DNA from 2 places in the Rhizobium tropici CIAT 899 genome. Region 2 is predicted to be linked to the other one. Evidence: riboswitches for the same ligand, from Rfam matches in the RefSeq annotation. Region 2 holds a riboswitch; the other holds the start of a gene.
What was found. A riboswitch is a leader RNA that binds a small molecule or an ion and turns the genes downstream of it on or off. The one in region 2 is predicted to bind FMN.
Positions count from the first base shown of each region.

Region 1: it holds a riboswitch for FMN, as region 2 does, so the genes downstream of both, RTCIAT899_RS11445 (6,7-dimethyl-8-ribityllumazine synthase) here and ribB (3,4-dihydroxy-2-butanone-4-phosphate synthase) in region 2, are expected to answer to the same signal.

Region 1 is NC_020059.1:2,337,779-2,352,928, forward strand. It holds gene RTCIAT899_RS11400 (aldehyde dehydrogenase family protein) at 1-1,360, opposite strand, end outside; gene RTCIAT899_RS11405 (glutamine synthetase family protein) at 1,515-2,885, opposite strand; gene RTCIAT899_RS11410 (amino acid permease) at 3,033-4,604, opposite strand; gene RTCIAT899_RS11415 (N-formylglutamate amidohydrolase) at 4,731-5,498, opposite strand; gene RTCIAT899_RS11420 (MurR/RpiR family transcriptional regulator) at 5,678-6,550, shown strand; gene RTCIAT899_RS11425 (ABC transporter substrate-binding protein) at 6,739-7,842, shown strand; gene RTCIAT899_RS11430 (ABC transporter permease) at 7,915-8,805, shown strand; gene RTCIAT899_RS11435 (ABC transporter permease) at 8,802-9,590, shown strand; gene RTCIAT899_RS11440 (ABC transporter ATP-binding protein) at 9,602-10,663, shown strand; FMN riboswitch at 10,768-10,913, shown strand; gene RTCIAT899_RS11445 (6,7-dimethyl-8-ribityllumazine synthase) at 11,001-11,477, shown strand; gene RTCIAT899_RS11450 (VOC family protein) at 11,537-11,887, shown strand; gene phnF (phosphonate metabolism transcriptional regulator PhnF) at 11,928-12,656, opposite strand; gene RTCIAT899_RS11460 (class I SAM-dependent methyltransferase) at 12,658-13,344, opposite strand; gene RTCIAT899_RS11465 (VOC family protein) at 13,462-13,857, opposite strand; gene RTCIAT899_RS11470 (tautomerase family protein) at 13,926-14,372, opposite strand; gene RTCIAT899_RS11475 (TetR/AcrR family transcriptional regulator) at 14,494-15,099, shown strand.
Region 2 is NC_020062.1:1,356,250-1,371,399, reverse strand. It holds gene RTCIAT899_RS28395 (sugar ABC transporter ATP-binding protein) at 1-104, shown strand, start outside; gene RTCIAT899_RS28390 (SDR family oxidoreductase) at 127-915, shown strand; gene tpiA (triose-phosphate isomerase) at 920-1,657, shown strand; gene RTCIAT899_RS28380 (glucose 1-dehydrogenase) at 1,711-2,493, shown strand; FMN riboswitch at 2,592-2,736, shown strand; gene ribB (3,4-dihydroxy-2-butanone-4-phosphate synthase) at 2,852-3,478, shown strand; partial or broken gene RTCIAT899_RS28370 (IS6 family transposase) at 3,631-3,939, opposite strand; gene RTCIAT899_RS28365 (ABC transporter ATP-binding protein) at 4,433-6,220, opposite strand; gene RTCIAT899_RS28360 (glycosyltransferase family 2 protein) at 6,214-7,251, opposite strand; gene RTCIAT899_RS28355 (glycosyltransferase family 2 protein) at 7,253-8,356, opposite strand; gene RTCIAT899_RS28350 (acyltransferase family protein) at 8,372-9,565, opposite strand; gene RTCIAT899_RS28345 (LacI family DNA-binding transcriptional regulator) at 10,226-11,257, opposite strand; gene RTCIAT899_RS28340 (dihydrodipicolinate synthase family protein) at 11,420-12,367, shown strand; gene RTCIAT899_RS28335 (MFS transporter) at 12,601-13,986, shown strand; gene RTCIAT899_RS32730 (hypothetical protein) at 14,091-14,378, shown strand; gene kynA (tryptophan 2,3-dioxygenase) at 14,761-15,150, shown strand, end outside.

The DNA of each region.
Region 1 (15,150 bases), on a different replicon from region 2:
AGGATTTCGGGCGCGTCAGATTTTGGAAGCCGATGATCGACAGCGAGCCGCCGCGGCCGGTTTCCTTGACGCCAGTCCAGCACAGCGCCGGATCGAGATAATCGGCGCGGTTCATGAAGACGGTGCCGGTTTCGATTTCTCGGCCGATGCGCGAGGCGCGCTCAACATCCTTCGTCCAGAGCGAAGCCGTCAGGCCGTAGGGGCTGTCATTCATCAGCTCCAGCGCTTCCGTGTCGCTCTTCACCTTCATGATGCCGACGGCAGGGCCGAAGGTCTCCTCGCGCATAAAGGCCATGGAATGATCGACATTGACGAGAACCTGCGGCGCGAGATAGGCACCGCCATCGTCAGCCGGGAACAGCTTCGGGTCGACCAGCGCCTTGGCGCCCTTAGCAACCGCATCGGCGATCTGTTCACGCACCACCTTGGCAAAGCGCTTGTGCGCCATCGGCCCGAGCGACGTCTCGGGATCAAGGGGATTGCCGAGCTTGTAGTTCGAAACCCAGGCAACGGACTTCTCGACGAAGGCGTCATAGAGCGATTCATGCACATAGATGCGCTCGATGCCGCAGCAGCACTGACCGGAGTTGTAGGTCGCTCCATCCATCAGCGTGTCGACGGCGGCGTCGAGATCGGCATCCTCCATCACATAGCCCGGATCCTTGCCGCCAAGCTCCAGCCCGAGGCTGGTGAAGGTGCCGGCTGCCGCACGCTCGATCGACCGGCCGCCTTCGACGGAGCCGGTGAAATTGACGAAGTTGAAGCTTCCGGCTGCGATCAGAGCCGAAGTCGTTTCATGATCGAGGAAGACATTCTGGAAGACATCGGCGGGAACGCCGGCCTCGATGAAAGCCTGCACCAGCCGCTCGCCGACGAGCAGCGTCTGGCTTGCATGCTTGAGAATGACGGTGTTGCCGGCCATCAGCGCCGGCGCAACCGTGTTGATCGCCGTCATGTAGGGATAGTTCCACGGCGCGATGACGAAAACGACGCCATGCGGTTCGCGCTCGATGCGGCGGGCAAAATTGGCGCTGTCCTCGACGACCAAGGGTGCCAACGCATCGGCGGCGATCGACGCGACATAGTTGGAGCGCTCGTTGAAGCCGCGATATTCGCCGCCATACTTGATTGGGCGGCCCATCTGCCAGGCAAGCTCCGGCACCACTATTTCGGCCATCTCATTGAGCCGGGCCACGCCCTTCAGCACGAGCTGAACGCGGTCCTCCAGCGGACGACGCGCCCAGTCCTTCTGTGCCTTGCGGGCACGTGCGACGACGTCCTTGGCGGCTTCCAGCGAAAGCGCCGGACGCTCGGCATAAACCTCTCCGTTCACCGGGGAGACGCATGTGATCATGGTCATGATCGAATTCCTGTTTTCTTGGTCATCCAATTGATTGCCTGATGTTGCAGAACCTTTGGCCGCCTCTAAGAAGAAATGGCAGGTCAACAAGCATCCCGGCGCCCCCTGCCCGATCCTAGAATGAAAATCGGGCAAGAGGCAGATCGCAAATGCCTTACGCCCTTTCGAATCCGCGCGCCACTTCCCAATCCGTGATGCGACGATCATACTCCTCCTGCTCCCATTCGGCAGCGCGGGTATAATGATCGATGACATCGTCGCCAAAGGCGGCGCGCAGCATCTTCGAATTGGTCAGGGCTTCGGTCGCACCACGCAGGGTGCGCGGTATCTCGCGAACTTCACGCGCACCATAGGCATCGCCGACAAAGGGCGCCTCAAGTTCGAGCTTGTTTTCGATGCCATCAAGGCCGGCGGCAATCAGGGCAGCAAATGCCAGATAGGGATTGAGATCCGAGCCGCCGACGCGGCATTCGATGCGAATGCTCTTGGTTTCGGCACCGCACAGGCGATAACCGGCGGTGCGATTGTCCGTGCTCCAGATTGCCTTGGTGGGTGCGAAGGTGCCGGCAACGAAGCGCTTGTAGGAATTGATATAGGGCGCAAGGAAATAGGTAATTTCGCTGGCGTGCGTCAGGAGGCCCGCGACATAGTGCTTCATCAGCGGCGTCATGCCGTGTTCTTTTTCCTTGTCGAAGAACAGCGGCGTCTTGCCGTCTACACTCCAGAGCGACTGATGAATATGGGAGGAACTGCCCGCAGCGCTGTAGTTCCACTTCGCCAGGAACGTAATGGCCTTGCCCTTCGACCAGGCAATCTCCTTGCAGCCATTCTTGATGATGGCATGGCGGTCGGCCATGGTCAGAGCATCGGCGTAGCGGACGTTGATTTCCTCCTGGCCGGCGGATGCCTCGCCCTTGGAGTTTTCGACAGGGATCTCCGCGCCCTGCAATCCCTTGCGGATCGCCCGCATCACATCTTCTTCCTTCGTGGTCTGGAAGATGTGGTAATCCTCGTTGTAGCCACTGACGAGATTGAGATTGCGATAGCCGGATTCACGGGCACTGTCGTAGCTCTGGTCGAACAGGAAGAATTCAAGTTCCGAAGCCATGTAGGCCTTCATGCCCATCGCTTCGAGACGCTTGACCTGCTTCTTGAGAATAGCGCGTGGCGAATGCGCGACTTCCTCATGAGTATGGTGGTCGAGCACGTCGCAGAGCACGAGCGCCGTGCCCTCAAGCCAGGGAATGCGGCGCAGCGTGGCGAGATCGGGCTTCATCGTATAGTCGCCATAACCCTTCTCCCAGCTCGTCGACTTGTAGCCGGAGACGGTCTCCATCTCGATATCAGTCGCCTGCAGATAGTTGCAGCTATGCGTTTCCTTCCATGCGCTTTCGATGAAGAATTCCGCCTGGAAGCGTTTGCCCATCAACCGGCCCTGCATATCGACCTGGCATGCCAGAACCGTGTCGATGCGCCCTTCGGCCACATCTCGCTTGAGGTCGTCGAACGTATAGCTGCTGCTCATAATTTGGTCCGCCTGAACAATGAATTGAAACGTCGGCCTGCCGGACGATACCGTCTTACGGATAATCCGCGCGCGTGCCGCCGTGTCGCTACCGATGAAAAGGGCCGCAGGGCTGCGACCCCATTGCTTGCAAAGATTGGACTTCGCTTACTGCTCGCCGACGGCGGCTTCCGCTGCCGCGATCTCAGCCTTGCGCTTGGCAATCGCATCGCCGATCGGCGGGCCCTTGAAGCGGCGGCGCTCGAAACCGAACCAGACGATGCCGGTCAGCACGAGGAAGCCAATGGTGATGATGCCAGCCCAATCGTTTGGCGGCTGAATGCCGAGGACGAAGATGATGATCATCGCGATAATCGTCAGCACGGCAAACAGCTTGAACAGCCCTTCCCCGAGGTTCCAAGGACCCATCTTATCCCATTTCGCCGTACCCCAAGCGAAAAGACCGAGCGTGATCGGGATTGCGAAGGAGAAGAACAGGAAGATGACAGTGCAAGAGACGACGATGGTATAAACCGGCGTGTCACCGATCGATACCAGCGACGAACCCCAAACGAAGAGGACGGAGAGGACCGAGCCGGTCCAGATCGCGGAAACCGGTGTACGATATTTCGGGCTGACCCGCGAAAGCGTCTTGGAAGCCGGCAGACCGCCGTCACGCGAGAAAGCGAAGATCATGCGCGAAACCGAGGTGACCGTCGCAAGACCGCACAGCCACTGGCTGACGAAAATCAGCAGATAGAGAATGTCCTTCACGATGGGATTGACCTGTGCGTCCATTGCCCAGAAGAACACATTCCAGCCCTGCTTGGCGGCATCGTCCATATTCGGCAGCATGAGCACGAACGAGCAAAGCATGATGTAGCCGAACAGCGCCGACCATAGAACCGAAGATACCATGCCGCGCGGAACGGAATGGGCTGCTTTCACCGTCTCTTCCGAGGTGTGGGCCGAGGCGTCGTAGCCGGTGATCGTGTAGATCGGCAGCAGAAGGCCGAGCGCGAAGACCCAGAAGGTCGAAACCTGCGGCCAGACCGGCGCGCCCGTTGCCGAACCGTCGGCCGCAATCGTCGCCAGGCCGGAATAGTTGGTGAAGGTGAAAAGCCGCGCGAAATCGTAGGACGGCGCAGCGATCAGGCACACAGCCGCCAGAAGGATCGAGGTTGCGAAGATCAGATAGCCGGAAAAGTCGGTCAGCTTCGCTGTCAAGCCGATACCCATGTGATTAACCAGTGCCTGAAGGCCCGTGATGACCACTAGGAACACGATGCGCACCAGCGTGGTGTCGGTCATGTTGAAATAGCCGCCGAAGGCACCGATGAAGAAGTAATAGGTGCCGACATTGATGGCGCCGAGGACCGTGACGAGGCCGAGCAGGTTGAACCAGGCCGTCAGCCAGCCGGTGAAGCGATTGCCGAGGATCGAGCCCCAGTGATAGAGGCCGCCGGCCGTCGGATAGGCCGAGCTGATCTGCGCCATCGCGACGGCGAAGACGAGAGATATGAAGCAGCCGACCGGCCAGCCGATGCCGATAGCGGCACCGCCCGCACCCGATGTCGCCTGGGCGAGCGAATTGATACCGCCGGATAGAATGCAAATGATCGAGAAGGACACGGCGAAATTCGAGAATGAACTCATCCGCCGTTCCAACTCCTGGGCATAGCCCATGGAGTGCAGGATCTGGACATCCTGCTTTTTGTCTAACTCTGAATAATCAGACATGCCATTCCCCCTAAAGCCCGGTCGTCCGCGGGATTGCGGAGAACCATGTGTCACATTGACCGCTGGCATTTCGCCATGCGGCCTGATCGCAGTTGAACTGCTCCCCGGGGTCTTTTTCTTTTATGCTCAGGCTTCCAGACCACTCTGGAGAAGCCCCGTCAGATAATCGGCCACGACCCCTTGGCCGACGTCATCCAGAATGAGGTCGTTGCGGACCTCGATCATTACGTTATGCAGACCATTGGCAAGCCCATGCAGCTTCAGCGTATGGGTAACGCCGTCTTCAGGTCCGTAAGGCTGGTTGCGTTCAGTCTTGTAGAGCGGCGCTTTGGTCGCTGCGTCCAACATGCGATCGGCCAGCCAACGGTCTTCGTCATGCAGAATGCCAAGCTCCACTGCGCGCGGCTTGCCATTGTAGATCGGCGTGAAGCTGTGAATTGTCACGATCACGGTTTTTTGTCCGCGTGCGGCACGCTCCTTCAAAAGCGACCGGATGCGATCGTGGAACGGGATATAGAGCCCCTCCGTGCGGGCCCGCCTGTCCGCTTCGCCCAGACGCTGATTGCCGGGGATCGTATAGATCTCGCTCGTCTCCGGCATGGCACCGGCGCTTTCGGGGGGCCGGTTGCAATCATAAATCAGCCGGGAGAAGCGCTGAAACACCAGAGTGGCATCAAGGCCCGCGGAGATTCTCCTTGCAACCGCGAGTGCACCCGGATCCCAGGCGATGTGGCTGGAACGCGCCTCGGCTGAAAGCCCGAGATCGCCGAACCGCTCGGGAATCTCACGCGAGGCATGCTCGCAAACGAGCAAAACTGCGCTGCTTCCGTCCGGCCTTTCGACCGCGACGCAATCGCCGTCCGCCTTCGACAAAATGCCTTGCTGCGCAAGCATCAGAGACGCCCCAGTGCCGATTAATAAAATCTTTATAAGAAAAGAATTCTTCAGGTTTTCCCTGCTGTCAACTGGAAACTGAAATTATTTCTTCATTTGTGACATTGACTCGAATTGTGACAGCGTTGTTATATCCTGGAAAGAAAGCGGCATCAGACCGTTCGGGGAGCAAAAATCGAGTGAGCAATGCGTCGAAGACAGTTTCGGACGTGATCAATGCGCGCTTTGACACTTTGACGCGCGCCGAAAAGCAGCTCGCCAAAAGCTTGCTCGACAACTATCCCGTTTCCGGATTGGGTAGCATCACCACCGTCGCCGAGAATGCGCGGGTTTCGACCCCGACAGTCGCGCGCATGGTGCAGAAACTCGGATATAAAGGCTATCCGGACTTCCAGGCCCATCTTCATCAGGAAGTAGAAGCGACGATCTCCAACCCGCTGACAAAGCACGATCGCTGGGCATCGAACGCTCCGGGCACGCATATCCTCAATCGCTTTGCCGATACCATCACAGGCAATCTGCGGCAGACTCTGTCGGACCTCGACGTGGCCACCTTCGACAGCGTCGCGGCACTGCTGTCGGAAAGAAAACGCGCTCTTTATTTCGTAGGCGGTCGCATCACCGGGGCGCTTGCCGAATATTTCTTCACTCATATGCAGGTCATCCGACCGAACACGACCTTGCTTTCTTCGAACTCAAGCGCATGGCCGCAATATGTCCTGAACATGAATCCGGGCGACCTGCTCGTCATCTTCGATATCAGGCGCTACGAGCAGGAAATGGTCAATCTCGCGGCTGCCGCCCGCCGCCATGGCGCTGAAATCATCGTCTTCACCGATCAGTGGGCAACTCCGGCCGCCAAACATGCCAAGCACACGTTCCGCGTGCAAATTGAGGCGCCTTCCGCCTGGGATTCATCGGTTGTTACCCTGTTCATCGTCGAAGCCCTGATCGAAGCCGTCCAAAGCTCGACATGGGACGAAACGAGCGAGCGCATGAAGACACTCGAAGGTCTTTTCGAACAAACCAAGCTGTTTCGCAAGCTAAGCTGAAGGGGAGTGAAAACAGAAAATAACAGCTCCTGGAGGATGTGGAATACAGCGACTGTCATACTTGTCGATTAGAAGCAAAAATCGACTGCGTTTTCAGTAAACCCAACGCTTTGAAGTCGTCACACAACCTTCATGTAACGTCATTAACAGCAACGCCAGACACTGAAAACCCAAAAGGAGGAAATGCAGTGATCTCGAAAATTCATCGTCTTCTGACAATCTCCACAGCGATGCTCGTCGCTTCGACGGCTATGGCCGCCGCGGAACCGAGCGCCGATCTCATCGCTGCCGCCAAGAAGGAAGGCACGCTGACCACCATCGCCCTGCCCCACAACTGGTGCGGTTATGGCGACGTGATCGCTGCCTTTAAGGCGAAATACGGCATTGAAGTCAACGAACTGAACCCGGATGCGGGTTCGGGCGATGAAGTCGAAGCGATCCGTGCCAACAAGGGCAACACCGGCCCGCAGGCTCCTGACGTGATCGACGTTGGTCTCTCCTTCGGCCCGACCGCCAAGAAGGAAGGCCTGCTGCAGCCCTACAAGGTGTCCACCTGGGATTCGATTCCGGACAGCAATAAGGATGCTGAAGGCTACTGGTACGGCGACTACTACGGCGTTCTCTCCTTCGTCGTGAACAAGGACATTGTGAAGAACCCGCCGAAAGACTGGGCTGACCTCCTGAAGCCGGAATACGCAAACTCTGTTTCGCTCGCCGGCGACCCGCGCACATCGAACCAGGCCGTTCAGGCCGTCTACGCCGCCGGTCTCGCCGCCGGCGAGAAGGATGCAGTCAAGGTCGGCGCCGCCGGTCTCGATTACTTTGCCAAGCTCAACAAGGCTGGCAACTTCGTTCCCGTCATCGGCAAGTCCGCTTCGCTGGCTCAAGGTGCAACCCCGATCGTCATCGCTTGGGACTACAACGGACTTGAATGGCGCGACGGCCTGAAGGGCAACCCGCCGGTTGACGTTACCGTTCCGGCTTCAGGCGTTCTCGCGGGCGTTTATGTTCAGGCGATCTCGGCTTTCGCGCCGCATCCGAACGCTGCCAAGCTCTGGATGGAGTTCCTCTATTCCGACGAAGGCCAGATCGGCTGGCTGAAGGGCTATTGCCACCCGATCCGCTTCAACGACCTGGCGAAGAACAAGAAGGTCCCGCAGGAGCTTCTCGACAAGCTGCCGCCGGCTGCTGCCTATGAAAAGGCAGTCTTCCCGACGCTCGACGAGCAGGCTGCCGGCAAGACCGCCATCACCACCAAGTGGGATTCTGTCGTCGGTTCGAACGTGCAGTAATTTGACCTGACATGACCTCCCCGCTTCGGCGGGGAGGTTTCCGTTTTTCTGACGCCGCGGATTGGGCCAATTATGAGCATCGCCACAACATCAACGGTCAGTTCCACTCCGATGATCAATAAGCGTGTAGTCATCGACTGGCTGGGAATAGCACCCTTCCTGATCTTCGCGCTGCTGTTCCTAATTCTTCCGACGATCTATCTGATAGCAGGCGCCTTTCTAACGCCGGACGGCAGCCTGACGCTCAAGAACATCGCCGACCTGTTCACGCCGACGATCATGAGCGCCTATTGGATCAGCATCAAAATCTCGGTCGCTTCGGCGCTCGGTGGCGCGATCATCGGCTTTTACCTGGCTTGGGCGCTGGTCCTTGGCGGGCTTCCCACTTGGATCCGTCACGCCTTCCTAACCTTCTCGGGGGTCGCATCGAATTTCGCCGGCGTGCCACTGGCCTTCTCGTTCATCGCCACACTCGGCCGCCAGGGTCTGGTCACGATATTGCTCGCTCATTTCGGCTTTAACCTCTACGGCAGTGGCTTCAACCTGTTGAGCTTCTTCGGCTTGACCATTACCTACATGTACTTCCAGATTCCGCTGATGGTGCTGATCATTACGCCTGCGCTCGACGGCATGAAGAAGGAATGGCAAGAAGCGGCTTCCATTCTAGGCGCAACCAATGGACAATATTGGCGGATGGTCGCCCTTCCGATCCTCTGGCCGAGCCTGCTTGGCACGACGCTGCTACTGTTTGCAAATTCGTTCGGCGCCATCGCGACTGCAATTGCACTTACCGGCAGCTCGCTGAATATCGTTCCGATCGTACTCTATGCGCAGATCCGCGGCGACGTGCTGCACAATGCCAATCTGGGCTATGCGCTGGCGCTGGGCATGATCGTCATCACCGGTATTTCGAACGTCATTTATATCTTGATGCGCATGCGCGCTGAACGGTGGCAGAAATGAAGCTGCAAAAATTCTTCGCCTGGATCGCCGTTGCCATCGGCCTCATCTACTTCCTGGTGCCGCTCATCGGTACGCTGGAGTTCTCGCTGCGCATGCGGCGCAACGCTTACAGCTTTGACGCCTATGCCTCCGTCTTTTCGGATTTCGGCTTCATAACGGCCTTTGGCTTCTCGATGTTGATGGCGCTTCTGACCATCATCTTCGGCATGCTGCTCGTTGTGCCCACGGCCTATTGGGTGCGGTTGCGGCTGCCGCAGCTTCGCCCTGTCGTAGAATTCATCACCTTGATGCCGTTGGTCATTCCGGCCATCGTCATCGTTTTCGGCTATCTGCGGCTCTATAATTCGTCGTCGATCCTGCCGCTGACCGGCTATAATTCGACGACGAACATTCTGCTCGTCTGCTCCTACATTGTATTGTCGCTGCCCTATATGTATCGTTCGGTCGATACGGCGATGCGTACCATTGATGTCGGCACGCTGACGGAGGCTGCCGAAAGCCTTGGTGCAAAATGGACAACCATCATGTTCAAATGCATCTTTCCAAATGTCATGAGCGGTGTGCTTTCCGGAGCATTCATCACCCTTGCGATCGTCATGGGCGAATTCACCATGGCATCGCTGCTCAACCGTCCGGCATTCGGGCCCTACATGCAGCTTATGGGCGCCAACAGAGCTTACGAGCCCTCTGCCCTGGCCATCATCGCGCTTGCCGTTACCTGGCTCAGCATGGGCCTCTTGCAGCTCGTTTCCCGTTTCTCAAAATCCGCTCCGATTAAGGCGTAAGGCTTCTCACCATGGCTTTTCTCGAACTCACCCACATCAAGAAGTCCTTCGGCGACATTCACGTCGTCCATGATTTCAATATGCAAATCGAGAAGGGAGAATTCGTCTCCTTCCTCGGGCCGTCGGGCTGCGGCAAGACGACCGTGCTGCGCATGATCGCAGGTTTCGAAACGCCGACCGCCGGCACCCTGTCGATCAATGGCAAGGACCAGCGGGCGCTGAAACCGAACCAGCGCAATATCGGCATGGTCTTCCAGGCCTACGCATTGTTTCCGAACATGACGGTGCATGACAACGTCGCCTTCGGCCTCAAGGTGGCCGGCATGGCGAAGCCCGACATCGACAAGCGCGTCAAGGAGATGCTGGCACTCATCAAGCTCGATCATCTCGCCGGCCGCTATCCATACCAGATGTCCGGAGGCCAGCAGCAGCGCGTGGCGCTCGCCCGCGCTATCGCCGTCAAGCCGCAGGTGCTCCTGCTCGACGAGCCGCTCTCGGCTCTCGACGCCAAGATCCGTATCTCGCTGCGCGAGGAAATCCGCGCCATCCAACAGCAGCTCGGCATCACCACAGTTTTCGTGACGCACGATCAGGAAGAGGCGCTGTCCATCTCCGACCGTATCGTGGTCATGAATGCAGGCCGCGCCGATCAGATCGGCACGCCGTTCGAAATCTACAACAAGCCTGCAACCCGTTTCGTCGCCTCCTTCGTCGGCACGCTGAATCTGATCGAAGGCAAGGTCGTCGATCCCGACAGTAACCGCATCATGATCGGCGATCAGGGTGTGACCCTGAAGCAGTCGGTGACCGCCTACAAGCCGGGCGATACCGTATCGCTTGCCCTGCGTCCGGAAGCTGGTTCGCTGGCGGAATCGGCCAAGGGCGATACCGCCCTCACGGGCGAAGTCTCCTCGGCACATTTCCTGGGCTCGGTCATCCGCACTCGCATGAATGTCGCCGGCAACACGATTTCCTTCGACATGTTCAACAGCCCGGGAATGATGCCTCCGAGTGTTGGTGAGAAGGTGACGCTGCGCTTCGCCTCTTCCGACCTGCTCGTCATTCAGGACTGAGAAAGAGCCCTCCATCACCGTCATTTTGGAAAATTATTCGCAGGCGCCGGGTCAAAAGCCCGGCGTTTTTCTTTGATTTCCATAAGACAAAGCATCTATAGTCCACGCGTTCTCAGGGCGGGGTGCAATTCCCCACCGGCGGTATGGGGAGTTTCCTCGAGCCCGCGAGCGCCTTCCGGATTTCGGAAGGGTCAGCAGATCCGGTGAGATGCCGGAGCCGACGGTATAGTCCGGATGGAAGAGAGCAAGCAGGATCGCACCTCCTCCGCGAGGGGTGCTGCGATGTTGCGTGTTCGCCCAAGGGATATTTGACAACAACCCTTGAAAGGCAAAATTCATGACCATTTCGATTTCCACCCAACCGAGCCGCATTGCGATCATTCGGGCCCGCTGGCACGCCGATATCGTCGATCACTCGGTCGATTCCTTCGTTGCCGAATGGCAGACAGTCGAAGGCGCGCCGCCGATCGATATCTTCGACGTACCCGGGGCGCTTGAAATTCCGCTGCACGCTCAGACGCTTGCCCGCAACGGCCGTTATTCCGCGATTATCGCCACCGCTTTCGTTGTCGACGGTGGCATCTATCGCCATGAATTCGTCGCCAATACGGTTCTCGATGCCATGATGCGCGTCCAGCTCGATACCGGCGTGCCGATCCTGTCGGCAGTCCTGACGCCGCATCACTTCCAGGAATCGGAAGCGCACATCCAGTTCTTCAAGGAACATTTCATCATCAAGGGCCGTGAAGTCGCCAGCGCCTGCCGCCACATCCTGGCGGAGCGCGGCAAGCTGCTGCCCGCCGTCACAGTTTAAGCTTAGCATGGTGGAGGCGCGGCATCTGCCCGCCTCCATGTCCACCAGAGAGGAAGTCAGTGACCGTCCTACGCATCATCCCGAACCTGCCCGCCGCCGATCCTGCCACGGCCCGTCTTTTCTACCACGACCTGCTCGGCCTCGACATCGTCATGGATCACGGCTGGATCCTGACCTTCGCCTCCGAAGCGGCAACTGTGCCGCAGATCAGCGTCGCCAGCGAAGGCGGTTCGGGAACGCTCGTCCCTGACCTTTCCATCGAAGTCGACGATGTCGACACGCTCTATCAGCGTGCCACCTCCATGGGCTTCGGCATATTGTACGACCTCACGGACGAGCCGTGGGGTGTCCGCCGCTTCTATGTCCGCGACCCCTTCGGCAAGGTCGTCAATATCCTCTCCCACCGCTAATTCAAGCTCGCGGAGAGCCTCAAGACTCCCCCGGGCATTCTCACCGCAGATCGAGATTGAATGTGGTGCGCTCGGCCGGCCAAACCGATTCCGAATAGGTGATCGGCACTCCGTCGGTATCCGCATCCACCTTGCGCGTCACCAGCAGCGGGACGGATTTCGGCTGGCGCAGGATCCGCGCTTCGTCGGCCGTCGGCATACGCGCCTCGATCTCCGTCGATAACCGCTCGTAGTCCGTGACACCGTAGCTGGCGAGCGCCGCCGAAATTGTCGGATGCTGTAATCTAGCCTTGTCGAAATCGGGAAAACGTTCGGCAGGATAATAGGAATCGCCCAATTCCACCGGAATGCCGTCGGCCGTCATGACGCCGCGACGATGGATGACCGGCGCGCCGATTGCGATCTTCAGATAGGCCGCGACGGGTTCGGTCGCCGGCACGATCTCGTGAACGAGCAGCTCGCCGCCCGGTTCGAAACCTTGCTCGATCAGATTTTTGTGAAAGCGGGTGCGTTTCGACAGCGTATAGTCGAGCACTCCCCTATGAACGAAAGTCCCTCGCCCCTGTTCGGCGCGGACCAATCCACGCTGCTCCAAGTGCCCCAGTGCCTGGCGCACGGTAAAACGGCTGACGCCGAAACGCTGCATCAACTCCGGCTCGGTCGGCAATTTCGTCCCCGAGGCGAAAGTCCCGGCGGCAATATCGGCCGCCAGGATCTCGCCGATCTGATGCCAGAGGGCGCTGCCGCCCTTTCGGTCGATGGTCTCCATGTCAAACGCGCTTCTCGATACGGAACAACAGCTTGAATTCGGCCGGATAGCTCAATGCATCGAGAATGCTCGGATAATATTTCCGGTCCTTCGATGCATGCACGAAGCCGTCATAGCCGAAACGCTTGACGGATACGTCGAAGCCAGCCGCAACGAAGGTATCGATGTAATCCTGTGGGGACCGATCTTGCATCGGCGCATTGCTGTTGTTGCCGATCAGCTCGAGCCACTTCGGCCAAAGCGGCATTTCATTGTGGCAGCCGGTCACAGCGTAGTAGACACCGCCGTTGCGCAAGGCTTGGAACATCTGTTCCGCATGCTGTTTCAGCTCCGGCAACAGATAGATGACCTCATAGCTGAAAGCGACATCGAAACTATCGGCGAAGGGCGACAGGTCGGTCTCTACATGAAACTGCAGCGGCATGTTGCCTGCGGCTTCGACGGCAGCAGCCACAGACTCCGAAGCAATATCGATACCGACGCCGCGTCGGAACGGCCGCATGGCATAAAGCAGCCGCAGAAAGCCACCTCGATTGCAGCCGAAATCCAGGATCGTCTTCGAGGAAAAATCGCGCTCCGGCACGGTCTCGATGAAATGCCGCCAATAAGGACTATGGGATTCCGCCATTTTCGTATCGCCCTGCGGATCCTTGTGCCAGGTGGCGTAAGTCGTTGCTGCGTTTGCCATGATGTGCTCGCTGTAGGAGTGGACTGAACTTGAGATAGCTCAGCTTCATGACAGTCACGTGAATTCATCCGGACGACTGGAGTATTTATCTGGTACTTCATGCCAATCGCGATCCCTCTACTGCTCGCAATCCACCATCCATTGCACGCCGAACCGATCCGTCAGCTTGCCGTAGTAGCTGCCCCAAGGCTGAACGGCGAGCGGTGTCGTCACCCTGCCGCCTTCAGCCAATCGGGCAAAAATCCTGTCGGTACTCTCTCGGTCATCCACCATGAGCATATGAGCGGAACCTCGCATCGGCTCGGCATCATGATTGTCAGAGGCGAAGAACAAGACGCCTGGTCCCTCAAAGCGAGCGTGCATTACTCTGCCCCGCATCGCTTCGTTGGCAAGCGGTATCCCTTCCGTACCGTGACGGATCAACAGCGTCACTCGGCCCAGCCCGCAGGCCGTATAGAATGCGAGGGCTTCGTCGCAATGCGTCGTAAAAAACAGATAATTAGCGAGTTGCATTTCCTGCCTCCCTTGTTGTCGAACGAGCGGCCCACTCGGCCGCCCGTATTGATGCCAACTACCTCGTCTCAAGCGCGATGAGCTTGGATCTCAGGCGCTCCAGCGCTCGCAATGGCATTGACCAGATCGGCATTGTTGTAGCTTTGCCCCGCAATGCCCCAGGCACCTTCAGGCGCATAGACTATATTCGACCAGATATGCTCACGCTTGACCCGCCCTTCGGCCGCCCGCTCGACGATATCGGTCGCCCTTGCAATGAAAGCGCGCTTGGCTTCGGCGGTCGCGAGGGCGATTTCGGGCAGCTTGAGTTCGATGAAAGCCGCGGCAACGGGCTTTCCAGCTGCCAGCACATGTGCGGCCGGAAGCACATTGATAGATCCGATGACATTGGCCGTCATGAATTCATTCCCGGTCAAGCCGGCAACGTCGAGGACGGCATCCGTCAATCCGGCAAAAGCTTGCGCCTGCGCTTCGGATGAAAGCAGTCCTTCGGATACGGTGAGCGTAATGGGCATTGGAACATCTCCTTGTTGGACCTGTGGCGGCAATTGATATATACCGATCACTCTTTAACGATACATACCGATCACTCTCTATGCAAGCCATAAAGAATGATCACTCTCAATGGAGGCGGCAATGCGCTATAGCGCCGAACACAAGGAAGAAACACGGACGCGTGTCGTCGCGGCCGCGGGGCAGGTATTTCGCAAGGAAGGCTATGGCGGCGCTGGCATCGATGCTCTGACCAAGGCGGCCGGTGTTACCAACGGCGCCTTCTACGGACACTTCAAGTCCAAGAGCGAAGCGTTTCGCACAGCCGTCGTGGAAGGCTTGCAAGAGCTGCGTCAAGGAATCCTGACACTCAGGGAAAACCAGCCTAAAGATTGGTTGAAGGCGCTTGCCGGTTTCTATCTCGGCTACAAGCGGACCTGCGATCTCGGTGACAGCTGCACGCTGCCGAGCCTTTCCCCCGACGTGATGCGTGCTGACGGTGAAACGCGCGACGCATATACGGCGGAATTGAGAAAACTGATCGCGGATGTCGCTGCCGGTCTGCCGGAACGCACGAACTCTGCCGAGTTAACGACGGAGGATCGTGCGATTCTTCTCCTCGCAACGCTCAGCGGCGGCGTCACCATTGCTCGCGCAGTCTCGGATCCCGCGCTGTCCAGCCATATCGGCAAGGTCATAGAGCGGGCTGCTTTGGTAATAGGAAGTCCCTCAAAGCCGCACGGCGAATGACCGATCGCAACATGCATGAGGCCGGAGCCAGCTGAGACGAAGCTTTCCGCT
Region 2 (15,150 bases):
GCGTCTCAAACCGCATTCTCGTGCTGGCGCAGGGCAAGCAAGCAGGCATTCTCAAGCGTGACGAGGCCAATGATGTCTCGGTCATGGAACTGGCGACAATCTAGGCAAAGACAGAAAGGAAGAGCGGTGTCCGACATCTCTCTGAATGCACCGAAATTATTTGATCTCAGCGGCCAGGTTGCGATTGTAACCGGCGCCGGCAGCGGCATCGGGCAAAGGATCGCGATCGGTCTTGCCCAGTGCGGCGCGGACGTAGCGCTTCTGGATCGCCGCACCGATGACAGTCTTGCCAAGACCGCGCACCATATTCAGGCCGCCGGGCGCCGTTCGATCGAAATTGCAGCAGATGTTACCAGCAAGGGGTCCATGGCTGAAGCGGTCGCGCGTACCGAGGCCGATCTTGGTGCGCTCTCGCTGGCCGTGAATGCAGCCGGCATTGCGAATGCCAACCCTGCCGAGGACATGGAAGAGGATCAGTATCAGACGCTGATGGATATCAACCTCAAGGGCATCTTTCTGTCCTGCCAGGCCGAAGCGCGCGCCATGTTGAGGAACGGCCGCGGTTCGATCGTCAATATCGCATCCATGTCCGGCGTCATCGTCAATCGGGGTCTAAGCCAGGCGCATTACAATGCGTCGAAAGCCGGTGTGATCCATATGTCGAAATCTTTCGCCATGGAATGGGTTGGCCGCGGCATCCGCGTCAACACGATCTCGCCAGGCTATACGGCAACACCAATGAATACGCGCCCGGAAATGGTGCATCAGACCAAGCTCTTCGAAGAGCAGACGCCGATGCAGCGTATGGCCAATGTTGACGAGATGGTCGGTCCGGCCGTCTTTCTGCTATCGAATGCCGCAAGCTTCGTGACGGGCGTTGATCTGCTCGTCGATGGCGGCTTCTGCTGCTGGTGATGCCATGCGCAAGCTGATCGCTGGAAACTGGAAAATGAACGGTTTCGTCTCCTCCCAGGCTGAGATCGAGGCGCTGAAGGGACTGACGGGCAGTGCGGCGTGCGACATCGTCGTCTGCCCGCCCTTCACGCTGATCGACCGCGCCGTGGAGCGGGCTAGAGAATCGCATCTCGTCATCGGCGCGCAGGATTGCCATGCCCAGGCGTGCGGCGCCCACACCGGCGATGTGTCCGCGGAAATGCTGGCGGACGCCGGTGTTCGCTACATCATCCTTGGGCATTCGGAGCGGCGCATGTCGTACGGAGAGGATAATGACATCGTTCTTGCAAAGGCAATTGCCGCTCATCGCGCGGGTTTGATCGCGATTATCTGCGTGGGTGAGACGCGGCATGAGCGCGACGAAGGACGGGCGATCGAAGTCGTCGGCGATCAGTTGAGCGGGTCCATTCCTCAGGGCGCAAACAGCGCCAATCTCGTGATCGCCTATGAGCCTGTTTGGGCAATCGGGACAGGCCTGGTGCCGACCTCCGAGCAAATTGAGGAGGTCCATTCAGCGATCCGGCGCTTGCTGGAAGAACGGATGGGCCGGGATGGAAGCTTGGTCAAAATCCTCTATGGCGGCTCGGTCAAGGCGTCGAATGCGCCGGCAATCTTCGGCCTGAGTAACGTGAACGGGGCACTCGTCGGCGGCGCCTCTTTGAAGGCATCGGAATTTGCCGGGATCATTTCTGCAGCAGGTTGAGCGAGAAGGCTCAGATGCCGTCGGCGTGCCGATGGCGCCTTGAAAGGAAAAAAATGCAACGCTTTGAGAAGAAGACCGTGGTCATAACGGGTGCCAGCCGCGGCATCGGTGCGGCCATCGCCAAGCGCTTCGCGCGCGAAGGCGCCAATCTCGTGGTCTCAGCCAACGAAGAAAGCGTCCATGGTGTGGCCGAACAGATCAAGGTTGACGGCGGGAAGTCCGTCTCTTTCGTCGGTGACGTTACCGACAAGGCAAGTGTCAAGGCGCTTTATGATGCCGCCGAACAGGCCTTCGGTAGCGTCGACGTCTCGATACAGAATGCAGGTGTCATCACCATTGCTCGCATCGAGGAGATGAGCGAGAGCGAGTGGGACAAGGTCATGGCGGTGAATACAAAGGGCGTCTTTCTCTGCGCCCAGGAAGCAATTGCCCGCATGCGCAAGCATGGCCGCGGCGGCCGTATCATCAACACGGCTTCCGGCCAGGCGCGAGACGGCTTCATCTACACGCCGCATTATGCGGCATCCAAGATGGGGGTCGTGGGCATCACGCAAAGCCTCGCCAAGGAAGTCGCCATCGAGAATATCACCGTCAATGCGTTTTGCCCCGGGATCATCGAGACCGACATGTGGGCCTACAACGACCAGGCTTGGGGCAAGCTGCTCGGCAATTACGGCCCGGGTGAACTGATGAGGGAATGGGTCGATGGCATCCCGATGAAGCGAGCGGGCTCCGGCGAGGATGTCGCCGGCCTTGTCACCTTTCTTGCAAGCGACGACGCTGCCTATATCACCGGCCAGACCATCAATGTCGATGGCGGCTTGATCATGTCGTAAAAACGAGCCGAACAGACTGTTCAGCGTTTCAAGTGATTGAAATGCGGCCGAATGCTGAAACCCCTCTTGCGATTCCGGCTGCCGATCGCCTATGTTTCAGATGTTCTCAGGGCGGGGTGTAATTCCCCACCGGCGGTATCGAGGAAACTCGGAGCCCGCGAGCGCCTCCGTCGAAGCGGAGGGTCAGCAGATCCGGTGAGATGCCGGAGCCGACGGTCATAGTCCGGATGGAAGAGAGCAATGTTGCAACGCCATGCTTCGTGGCGTGTTCGCATCCTTGTTCGCCCAAGGGAAAACGGTGGCTGAGAAATCGGCCATGGATGCCGCCGAAGCGGCGAACCCTTGAAAGGCAGAAGACATGGCAATTGCCAAAATTGAAGATGCAATTGAAGCGATAGCGCGCGGAGATATTGTCGTTGTTGTCGACGACCGCGACCGTGAGAATGAAGGCGATCTGGTCATCGCTTCCGACGCGATCAGCGCCAAGGCCATCGCATTCATGATGAACCATGCGCGTGGATTGATCTGTGTCGCGATGAAGGGAGAGCGCCTCGATGAGCTCGATATCCCGCTTATGGTTCCCCGCAATACCGAAATGCTGAAGACCGCCTTCACTGTCTCGGTTGACTATATTCCGGAAACCACAACGGGCATTTCTGCCGCCGACCGTGCAGCCACCGTCCGCGCTCTCGTCACGCCGGGAACAAAGCCTGACGATTTTGCTCGTCCCGGCCACATCTTCCCGCTGCGCGCCCATCCTGAAGGTGTGCTCGGCCGGCCGGGTCACACGGAAGCAGCCGTCGATCTCGCACGACTTGCAGGACTGACCGCGTCCGGCGTGATCTGCGAGGTTGCCAATGACGATGGCACCATGGCCCGTCTTCCCGAGCTGGAAGCTTTCGCCGAGCGACATGGCCTTCATCTCATTACGATCGAAGATCTTATTTCCTATCAGCGGCTGGCACCGACGATCAAGGCAGCTTAAGTCGCTCTTTTGACCACGACAGCTCCGCGGAAACCAAATTTGCCAATCGCGTCATCGCGATTGGTCGGCTCCGGCTGATCATTCAAATTCGCAGGGGAAGAACTTCAAATACCGGTAGCGGCGTTGTCACGTTGTTTGAAAGGTGGCCGCTTGACATATCGGTCCTGATCAACCGCTCTCCACAACCAGCTTTTCTGACCGTTGATGCGTGCCACGACCTCAGCGAGGTGCCAGACATCGCCTTTCGTGGGCGCCTTGTGGCGTATGCGGCGCGCATAATCAGGGCCGAGCTTTCGGCACCATCGGGGGATCGTCTCGTAGGAAACGGCGATCCCGCGATCGAACAGCATTTCCTCAACATCGCGCAGGCTCAGATTGAAGCGGAAGTAGAGCCAAACAGCACGGGCTACGATTTCGATCGGGCAGCGGTGGTTCCTGGAGGTCGGTTCACTCACGGTCATGGGCGCGCTGCTACCTCAATTTCCTTCCCGCTCAATCACGTGCAGCCCCTCAATGGCCGTGCCCGTAACAGTCGTGCCATTGCTTGGATTTGTGCCGGTTTCATAATGGAGAACGAAATCATGCTAGCTTACCTCTTCTATCTTCCGCGACCAGAAGGTGCGCGTTGCACTGAAGCGCAACTGAGTATGAAATTTGAGCAATATCGGAAGAGTGCAGGCGAGCTTGCGAGGTGGATAGAGTCAATTTCGGTGGTATCTCGGGCGAGGTGTGAGAAGGCTTTCTGATCTGAATTGCCGATTAAGCTTTTGAATTATTTTAATAAAATCTAATTATGGTTCGCCACGTTTTCTGGGATGCCCTCCGCTCGGAGGATACGGATGGGTAGTGACGGCATGTAGCCGCGAGCAGGTGACGGACCACCAAGTACGGTCGCAAGCACCCCCGGCATCGCCGTCAGCCAAGCCGCGCCAATGGCCGTTGCCTCACCTGGCGTCACTGTTTGCCGAGCACTTCGTCCTCATAAAGCTGATCCATGCTGAGGGACGCGACCTCGGCAAATGCCGTCTGGTTGCGGACGCGGCCGCCGCTGAGGATGACAACGTCGTCGCAGAAGGAGATCGTGCTGCGATGATGGCTGATCACGATCGTCGTGCGACGACCGGCTCGCAATTTCAGCGTCTCGACAATGGCAGCTTCCGACAATCCATCCATGGCGTTGGTCGCTTCGTCCAGAATGAGAATATCGGGATCGCGAACGAGCGCCCTTGCGAGAGCTATTCGCTGGCGCTGTCCGGCCGAAAGGCTCGCGCCCCTGTAGCCGACGAGTGTTGCGTATCCGTCAGGCAGTTTTTCGATGAATTCATGCGCTTCGGCAAGTCTGGCGGCCTCTTCCGCCTCAGCGTGCGAGGTATGCTGCCCATAGGCGATGTTTTCGAAAATGGTGCCGTCGACCAGTTCCAGGTCCTGGCTGGCAAGCGCGAGCCGGTTTCGCCATTGCGTGGGATCGATGCGGCTGAGCGGCAATCCATCGATCAGGATCTCGCCTTCGTCAGGTTCGACAAAACGGCAAAGGAGGTTCACGATCGTCGTCTTTCCCGCTCCCGATCGGCCGATCAGGGCAGTGGAGCGACCATGGCCAATTTCGAAACTGGTGGATCGCAGCACCACCGGACGTGCGGCGGAGCCAGGATATCGAAAGCTCACCTTGTCGAATTTTATCTCGCGGTTCAGTCGGGGAGCTGGCAGATCTCCCGCCGGCGGGGGTGGCTTGCCGGAGGCATCCAGCAGCCAGCGGACTTCCTCCAGCGAACCGCTCCAGCCTTGCACCTGGCTCCATGCCTGCTGCAGAGCGCGCACATGCGGCTGCAGCCTGTAGAGCAAGACGACGAAGGCGACGATGATGGGAAAACTGACGTCAAACGACCAGGCGCTGACGACGACCGCGAGGAAAAGTGCGGAATGCAGCACCTCCGTCAGCGGCGGCAGCGCGCCTTGGCGAGTCTGCAGAATAAAGCCCGCCTTTCTCACCGCATTCGATGCGCCGTCGAACACGGCCTTTTCGCGCTTCTCCTGGCCGAAAATCCGGATCAGCCGTCCGGCATGAACGAGATGCAGCATTCTGCCGGCAAGTTCATTGTTAGAGGAAGTGACCGTGCGGCTCGGCATCTTCAGGCCGGCGGAGAGGCCGGCATGCGCGGCCTGGACGAGGATGAGGCCGAGCGCGACGCAAAGCGTCATCTGCCAGGACAGCAGCAGCAGAAAGTCAAGAAGAATGACAGTCGCCGATGCATTGACCATCGCCCCAAGCACCGTCTGTATGGCATCCGATGCCCGCCAGGATTCGTTGGAGATGATGTTGAGCAGCCGGCCTGGGCTTTGCTGCAGGAAGAAAGGATATCCGATCTTCAGGAGCCGATCGGCAAGCGCGCTGCGGATCGCGTGGCCGGCCTTGCCGTGTATGAAGTTGGTCAGTGCCGTATTGGCGAAGGCGAGGATGTTCTTGAGCGTGATCAGCGCCAGAATGCAGGCGGCAATCACCATCATCCGCTGTCGGTCGTCCAGACCGGATCCGACTTGCTGGAAGAGAGCGGAAAACCCGCTCAGCCCAGTCGAAGCCTTTTCGCCTCCGATGATGCTGAGCATCGGAATGATGAGGCCGATGCCGGTGCCTTCGAGTACGGCGCTGATCAGGCCGAGAATGACGACGACAGGCATGAGCCGGATCTGTCGGCCAAGCGCCTGCCGTAGGAGCTGCAAACCTGGCAGGAGGAGTTTCAGCATGGCGGATCTCTCCTCAATGAGCGGGTCGTCTGCTTGATCCGGTTCAGTTCCGGCCGAGGGCGGCTCGTTATGGCACATCGCGCGAATTCGAGTGCGCCCAGCACATTCATGAATATGATTGGCCAATGAGACAAGGAGACTTCTGGATCGAAGCGCGGCCCGCCCCACAATTCCTTCCAGGCCGAGCGGAAAGTCCAGCAGAAATGACGCAGCAGCCACGGCGCGCCGGACAGGTGCTTCAGACAGAGCGCGCCATTTCCAAGACTGTAGCTGCGATGAAGCCGTTCGATCGCCTCGCGTTGGCTGCGGCCGTGATAATGCAGCACGTTCATGTCGGGAACATATTCGATCGGAATACCAAGCTGAAAGGCGCGGACGAGATAGTCGGTATCTTCGGCCGATTGCAGAACGCTGCCGGCGCCGAAGCGCTCGTCGAAGCGGCCGACGCGCCGGGCGACTTCGCGGTGCATCGTCATGTTGCAGCCAAGTATGAAGCCGCCCGGGTGGACATCCGGCGTAAAGCGGGCCGGCTCCGGCGATCGCTTGATCGTAAACGGCAGATCGAGCGCATTGCCGAGTTCGACACGACCGCCCCGGATGACCAAGCGTTCTCCGCCTGCGTAGTGCCGCTCCAGATCCCGCAGGTAGTGCAAGTCCACTTCGCAATCGTCATCGATGAAGATCAGGATGCGCCCGCGAGACCGCTCCATCCCTGCATTGCGGGCGGCGGCCAAGCCGCAGCGGCGTTCCACCACCGGTATGATCGCAATGCTGGAGGAGGAGGCGATGCGGGCGAGCCGCTCGGCGGTATCGTCGGTCGAGCCGTTGTCGACCACCACCACCTCGCTTGCCATCGAGGCGTGCGCGCGACTGGCTGCCTCGATCGATCGGATGCAGGCCTCAAGCGCCTCGGCGCGGTTGCGGGTGCAGACGATGAAGCTCGCCGTCGGCACTCGGCCGATGGACAGGCGAGGAGGCCTTGTGGCAAGCTGCGCCTGCGCTTGCGGGATGTCGGAATCCGCGCCAGCCATATCAGGCAAGTCCTTGCTGCGGCAGCACGCTTCCTGCCGGCACCGATTGCCGATATCTTGCCAGGGCGTCGAGGCGCAGGCTCGCATCGCTCCAAAGGCGGCTGCACCAGGGCGCATAGGTGGCGACGCGAAGCCCATACCGTTCGCGACGCCGTATCGTGTGCCATTTGCCTGTCTTTGTCAGGAACTGATGCGTCAATGCGGGCTGCTTCTCGTCCGCGATCAGCTGATAGAGGAAATAGAAGAAGCACATCAGCCCTTCCTCATAGCTTGCGGAGGCCCGCAGGCCGCGTGCGGCGATCCTTTCTTCGATGGAGAGGAGACAGTCGGCGGCACGGGCAACCGTGTCCTTCGTCACCGCCATACCGATATCGTGCAGGGCATAGGGATCATCGATCAACGATACCCGTTGGAGATTTTCTGCCGCGATCTTCAGATGCGTGAAGCGCATCGGTCGCTTATGTTTGTTGGTGACGCTCTCGTCGTGAACGCGATAGGCAACGAGGCTTTCGTCGATCATCGCAGCGGGGAATTCTCGGGTGATCCGCCGGAACAGATCGAAATCCTCGGCATGCACATAGCTTGTATCGTAGGTCAGCATGTCAGCCGGAATGACCCTGCGGTTATACATCACGGTCGAATGCATGAAGACGGTGTAAAACATCGATAGAACATGCCAGTCGGCCGACTGATGGATCGGATTGGGCGCGCCGCGTACAACGCGATTGCCGATGAGCCGGTCGATGCCGGTGCCGCTGATCGCAAGCTCTGGCCGCTCACGAAACAGGGTGATCTGGCGTGAAAAGCGTATGGGATAGGCGATGTCGTCGGCATCCATCCGGGCGATGAAATCGCCTTTCGCCATGGTCATGCCCTCGTTGAGCGTCGCAATGAGGCCGCGGTTTTCACGCGAGACGATACGCAGGCGATCGTCCGCTGCCCGATACCGTTGCAGGATATTCAGCGACCGGTCGGTGGAGCCATCGTCGATGGCAATGACATCGAGGTGTTTGTGATCCTGTCGCAGGATGCTCTCGATCGCTGCGGCGAGATAAGGTTCGCCGTTATAGACGGGCAGCAGGACGGAAACCAGTGGGACGGTCATTCTTCAGCTCCCGCGCTATTGCAGATCAGAGGCTTGAACGGCTTCGCCGGGATCATGAGTATCGCGGCGAGAGAGTGTTGTTTCGTATATTTTCGCACCACGCCGCGGTTCCCATGGCTCGCCAGCTGCAGCCACCGGCAAATTGTCGCGGGCGACATAGGGAAAGTGGCGCTTGAAGCCGTTCAACGGCTTTTCAAAAAGGCGCCATGAGATGGCAGCCACCGCCAGTGTCGCGGCACTTCCGATGATCAGGCGGCCGAAACCCTGTTGTGAGACGTTGACGGGAATCCAGGCTTGGGCCCTGACGATCAGAGAAAGGATGATCGGATGGAAGAGGTAGATGCCGTAGCTGATCCGTCCGGTTGCTGCCATCGGCGCGGATTCGAGCAGCTGGCCAAAAGCCGATCGAAAGCCCAAGGAAGCGGCCCCGACCAACATGACAAGCGGCACGAGCGGAAAGACCTCCGAGCCGATCCAGATGAACCAGTCTAGAGCAGGCGTTATAGGATCGGGTCTCAGCCATAGTGCCACGCTGGCGGCAGCCACCAACGGCATCCAGCTCAGCCGCATCCATTGCGGCCAGGCCTGTGTTCTTTCGCGATAGGTAGCGAGCAGGGCGCCGCATGCGAGCGCATCCATAGAGCCCGAGGGGAGCAGGTCGCGCACCAGCGAGGGCGTCCCCGTTAGTGGCCAGCAGAGGCGATAGGCGAGCGAGCAGGCAATGACGGCTAGACAGATGCCCCCGATCATTCGCCGCGGCGTCAGTAGGATTGCCAGCGGCCAGACGATATAGAACTGTTCCTCGATGCTGAGGCTCCAGGTATGGCACAGAACCCAAGGCGTCCATTCGCCGCGCAGGGCATACCAGTAGTTTGCCAGGTAGAGCGCATGCCATTTCAGACTGCCAGTGCCGCGAACACCTTCGAGATTGACGAGCCACACCAGCGCCAGAACTGCGAAATAGGGTGGAAATATGCGCAGCGCCCGGCGGATATAGAATGCCTTCAAGGCGGTGGCCGGCTGGTAGCGGGCATCTGCCCGTGCCTCCAACAACAGGCGCGTAATCAGGAAGCCGCTGAGTACGAAGAAGAGACGAACGCCCAGATGACCCCAGATGGAACCGTCGGCCGCAAAAAAATGTGCGTAGAGCACCATGGCAACGGCAATGGTTCTTAGGCCATCCAGTTGGCGATCGCGCATATTCGACATAGACACCCCCGGCTTTTCAGCCTTTTTCGAACCCTCTCATTACGGCGCCAGCACCCCGCTATTCCGCTGCTGTTCTTCTTTCCGGCCCCGTCGCACCATCAACTTGCCAAGCGACCTATCGAGGCTTCCGGATCGATTCCGGCCAAACTTGGGCAGTTCTAGGCTGATAAGGCAGTGGTCGATCACGTGTTTGAAACAATCGGCCATGTTTCTCGAAATACTGAACTATGGCCGCTTCGAGGGGTGCAAAATTTGTCATTCATCAGGCAAGGCCGGCCTGGATCGCGGAGAGCCGATCAGGGGCCGTAAACGTAATCTTGGGCGGGACTTCGGTTGGTCAACCCTATGCTTACACTATGCAATTAGCGAAAGATTCCGGACCCTTCAGACATCCATGCACTGCGGTATTGCGTACATTTTTCGCTTTTGCTTCGTTCTTTTCTATTTTTGGTAGATGAGTTTATTTGTGCATCTTATGCGGTGTTTCGATCGCACGAACGCTTGTTGCATTGCTGGATCATGAAAGTGCACGGAACTGATGATGGCCGCCCGCGCTGGACGGGTGCGCGTTCTTGCGAAGAGGCGGGCGGGGTATGTCCGACAGCCGTTGTGAGTTCATCCGTGCTGCTTCATGGGCGTTGGTTCTAACCCTATCAGCTGCTAGAGTACGATGGATCGCGTCGACTTCCTGGGGATGAGTGTCGGGGCCGACACCCGAATGCGATCATCCGGCGGTATAGCCTCGCCTCCCAACAAATCAAGCGCATTTGCAGCAATCTGCTCGAAGGGCACCCGCAAGGTGGTCAGCGGCGTGGAAAGATGGCTGACGATCGGAATATCGTTGTAGCCGACCAGCGAGACGTCGCCTGGCACCGACAGACCCATACGCATCAGGCCCGATAATGCGCCGATGGCTGTGTTGTCGTTTACCGCAAATATTGCCGTCGGCGCCTGCGGCAAGTGCATGATTTTCTCGGCGGCTTCCGCTCCGGATTCAATTCCGAAGGTCGACGAGACGATCAGGGATGGATCGATCGCCAGTCCCATTTCAGTCATGGCCTGGCGATAGCCTTCCACACGGGTTCGCGCGCTGGAGGCATAAGATGGACCCGCAATGACTGCGATCCTCCGATGACCAAGATCGAGCAGGTGCCGCGTGGCGAGATATCCCCCAAGCCGGTCGTCGCCGATCGACGAAAGACTATGGCCATCGGTTCTAAGTGCCAAAACCGTCGGCACCCCCCTTGCGGCCAATATGTCGGGAAAGTCATCGTCGTCGCGCGCCGTCGATAAAATGAGCCCATCGACGCCGCGCTTCAGAAGTGACTCCGCAGCGAGGCGATCTGCCTTCGCTTTGTCGTCCGTAGTCGCGACGATGGCGAACCGCCCGGTCCTGCTGCAGGCTTTTGCAAGGGATTCGTAGAGCATCGCCATAACGGTGTCCGTGAGCCTCGGTACGATGATACCGACCGTCATGGTGTTGCCGCGGCGAAGACTGGCTGCAGAAACATCTCTGACGTAACCGAGTTCCTCGGCGATCTTTCTGACGCGCCTGGCTGTTTCGCTGTCCGAGCGCGGCAGGCGCTCATCCAAAATTCGCGACACTGTCGACTTCGAAACGCCGGCCGCCGCCGCGACGTCGAGAATCGTTATGCGCGACTGGCGAGCGTTGTCTTCCACTATTGAATTCATTCGGAATTTCCGTGCCGGCGAGTCTGATCTGCGTATGGATCTGATGATGCCTGAAAAATCCTGTTGACTCCAGCGAAATCGGAAACGATAGTGGGAACGTTCCCATTAACGATCCCGTTGCTGATTGTGAACCGGACAGCGACGACAAGGAGGAGACTACCCATGCACCCAATGGACCTCAGGGGCTTGAGCCCCGCACCGGTGACCGCATTCACCCGCGACGGTGAAGTCGACTATGCGGCGAACGCTCGGATTGCGAAGTGGCTTGCATCCATGGACGGCGTAAAGAGCCTCGTCATCCTCGGCCACGCCGGTGAAGGCACATTCCTGACCGAAGAGGAACGCCTCAAGCTGATCCGCACCTATGTCGAAGCCGTGAACGGCGAAATTCCGATCATCGCCGGCATTACGGGCGAGGGCACGAAGGTTGCCGCCGAAGAGGCCAAGAAATGCAAGGCCGCGGGCGCTACCGGGGCCCTTGTCTATCCAAACCACGGCTGGCTGCGCTTTGGCTTCCAGAAGGGCGCGCCGCAGGACCGCTACAATGCGATCTGGCAGGAATCCGGTCTGCAGTGCATCCTGTTCCAATATCCGGATGTCACCAAGGCTTCCTACGATCTGGACACGCAGCTTGCGATCGCAACACAGGAGGGGGTTGTTGCGACCAAGAACGGCGTTCGCAACATGAAGCGCTGGTATGTGGAAATTCCGGAACTGAAGAAGGCGAATCCGAACTTGCAGATCCTGAGCTGCCACGACGAATGGCTGTTGCCGACTATGTTCGATGTCGACGGTCTGCTCGTCGGTTACGGCAATATTGCACCGGAGCTGCTCATCGATCTCATCAAGGCCGGCAAGGCACAGGATTATCCGGAAGCCCGCAAGATCTTCGAGCGCCTGCTGCCGGTCACCCGCGCCGTTTATCACCGTGGTTCGCACATGGAAGGCACCGTCGCCCTCAAGCTTGGCCTCGTCCATCGCGGCGTTCTCGACCATGCCACGATCCGCGAGCCATTGAAGAGCCTAGGTGAAAAGGCCGAGGCCGAAATCTTCGCCGCTTTCGACGCGGCGGGCATCGGCCGTGTCGGGCAGCTTTTGGCGGCCGAATAGAAAACACGCCTCCGCCGCCAATCGGCGGAGGCGTATTCGATGGGGGAGGCTGCAGATGCGTCGGGGAGCGACGCTTTCTAAAGGCGATTGTGATGTGCCGGAAAGTCGCTTCGCCCTTAAAAGGCCGCAGCTTCGGATCGCCGCCTGCAGGATGAGCGCAGCCGAGGCAAGATGTTCAATGCGTAGGTCAATGCCAAGTCGGGGAGCCGGAGACCGGGCAGAGGGAGGATAGAATGAATATCGAACAGCGAATGACGGCGTCGGTTGCGCATGTCATCGATCCGCAAGCCGACATAAGTGCGCGGCTGGAGCGGTTGCCCATCACCCGAGAAGTATTCTGGGCTCGTAATATCGTCGGCGCCGCGACATTCTTCGATGGCTATACAGTTATCGCCATCGCCTACGCCATGCCGATACTCGTGCACGAATGGGGGCTGACACCCGGCCAGACGGGCATGATCCTATCGATGGGATATCTGGGGCAACTGGTCGGCGCCGTCCTGTTCGGTTGGCTAGCCGAAAAGATCGGTCGATTGAAGGTTCTTCTCTTTACCATCCTACTTTTCGTCAGCATGGACATCGCCTGCCTCTTTGCAGCCGGCGCAGCAATGATGATGGCGTTTCGCTTCGTTCAGGGTGTTGGCACCGGCGGCGAAGTTCCGGTCGCCAGCGCCTACATCAATGAGCTGATCGGCTCGAAAGGCCGCGGGCGCTTCTTTCTTCTCTACGAAGTGATGTTCCTGCTCGGCCTCGTCGGTGCGGGCCTGATCGGCTACTTCATGGTGCCGCTCTATGGTTGGAAGGTCATGTTTGCCATCGGCCTGATCCCGGCTGTATTGATGATCCCGCTGCGCTGGTTCCTCACCGAGTCACCCCGCTGGCTCGTTGCCAACGGGCGTTACGAGGAAGCCGATCGCATCGTCACCAAGCTCGAAGACAGCGCCCGAGCCGCAGGCGAGACGCTTCCTGAGCCGAAACATGCCGCAGTGCCTGTGCGCAAGTCATCCGACTGGCGGGAACTTTTCCAAGGCATCTATCTCAAGCGCACGCTATCCATCTGGGCCATGTGGTTCAGTGCCTATCTGGTCGCCAACGGCACGATTACCTGGTTGCCCACCCTTTATCGTCAGACCTTCAACCTGCCGCTTGAAACCAGCATATTCTATGGGTTCGCGACATCGGTGGGTGGCGTTGTTGCAGCGGTTATCTGCGCGCTGCTCATCGATAAGGTGGGCCGCAAGCGCTGGTATACGGGAGCATTGCTCATCGCTCCCATCCCGCTTGCCATCCTCGCATGGCTCGGAGCGACATCCGCCACACAGGTATTGGTGCTGGCAGGTCTTGCCTATGCCATCGTTCAGACGGTCACCTTCTCGCTGTATCTTTACTCCGCAGAGATCTATCCTACGCGCCTGCGGGCAATCGGGACGGGTGCTGGAAGTGCGTGGCTTCGCCTGGGATCCTCGGCAGGCCCGATCGTGATCGGCTTCCTGCTCTCGTCGATGGGCATCCAGTACATATTTATGGTATTTGCTGCAATTTTGCTGCTCGGCGCACTTGTCACCGCCGTATTCGCCGTGGAAACCAAAGGCCGGACGCTCGAAGAACTCTCTCCATAATCCAGTCGCATTACCTGTTCCTTCTGATGAACGCGGGAGCTGCAGGCATTCATGCTCCGTTCAGCCGCCTGGCTTCAGGATGATGGCACTGATGGAGGTTCGCTATGAAAATCTTTAACAATCTGCTTGCTGCATTTCTGGCTGTCGGCCTGTTGATCGGTGCGGGGGCTGCGTCGGCTGCACCGATGATGAACATGACGAAGCCAGAGGTCCAATCATCTGTTCAAACGGTCCGTTATCATCATCGGCGCCACTGGCACGGGCCGCGACATCACCGGCATCACCACTGGAAATCGCACCGCAGCTATCGGAGCCATTACTGGCGCGGCCATCATCACGGTTGGTACAAGCATCGTCACCACCACCGCCATCACCGCTACTATCGCTGGTGATCGCAGCTCGACGGGAGTGTAGTCTCACGACCAAACCCTCGCGCAACCTAAAGCCGAGTACCGGCGATATCGCCTGAACCGGCTCTGAAAGGCACTGCAGTTCGAAGGCATGATGGCGTCTGCGACAGCAGGCGCCATTGTCGCATGGATTTGCAGAGTCTGATGGTTGATTGCCGGGCGGGCACGAGCCCGAGTTCGGACTGCGAGCAAGGGTAACCTCAAACACCGAGCAAAAGCTGCACGGTGTTTGCCGCGCATATGCTAGAAGCAACGTCGCGCCTGCCGATTCACGAACAAAATTGTACAATGGCACCGGCGACGACGCTTCGCTTCATATCGGGAGGTCCTCCCGAATTTCATGTCCGGGAGGAGGAAAGCCAGAATGACCTATGATCCTTCGAAAGATGGCGCCGAGATGGATTTCCGGCAGCGCATGTCCTACGGCGACTATTTGCAGATCGATCGGATTCTGACGGCACAGCTCCCATTGTCATCGGCGCATGACGAGATGCTCTTCATCATCCAGCATCAGACGTCCGAATTGTGGATGAAACTTGCGCTATATGAGATCCAGGCAGCCAGGAAGATGATCGCGGCCGATCAGACGCAGGAAGCGTTGAAAATGCTATCGCGTGTGGCCCGGATTTTCGAGCAGCTGAATTCCGCATGGGATGTCTTGAGGACCATGACGCCATCGGAATATACGCGCTTCCGCGACGATCTCGGCCAGTCGTCCGGCTTCCAGTCATGGCAATACCGGCTGATCGAATAT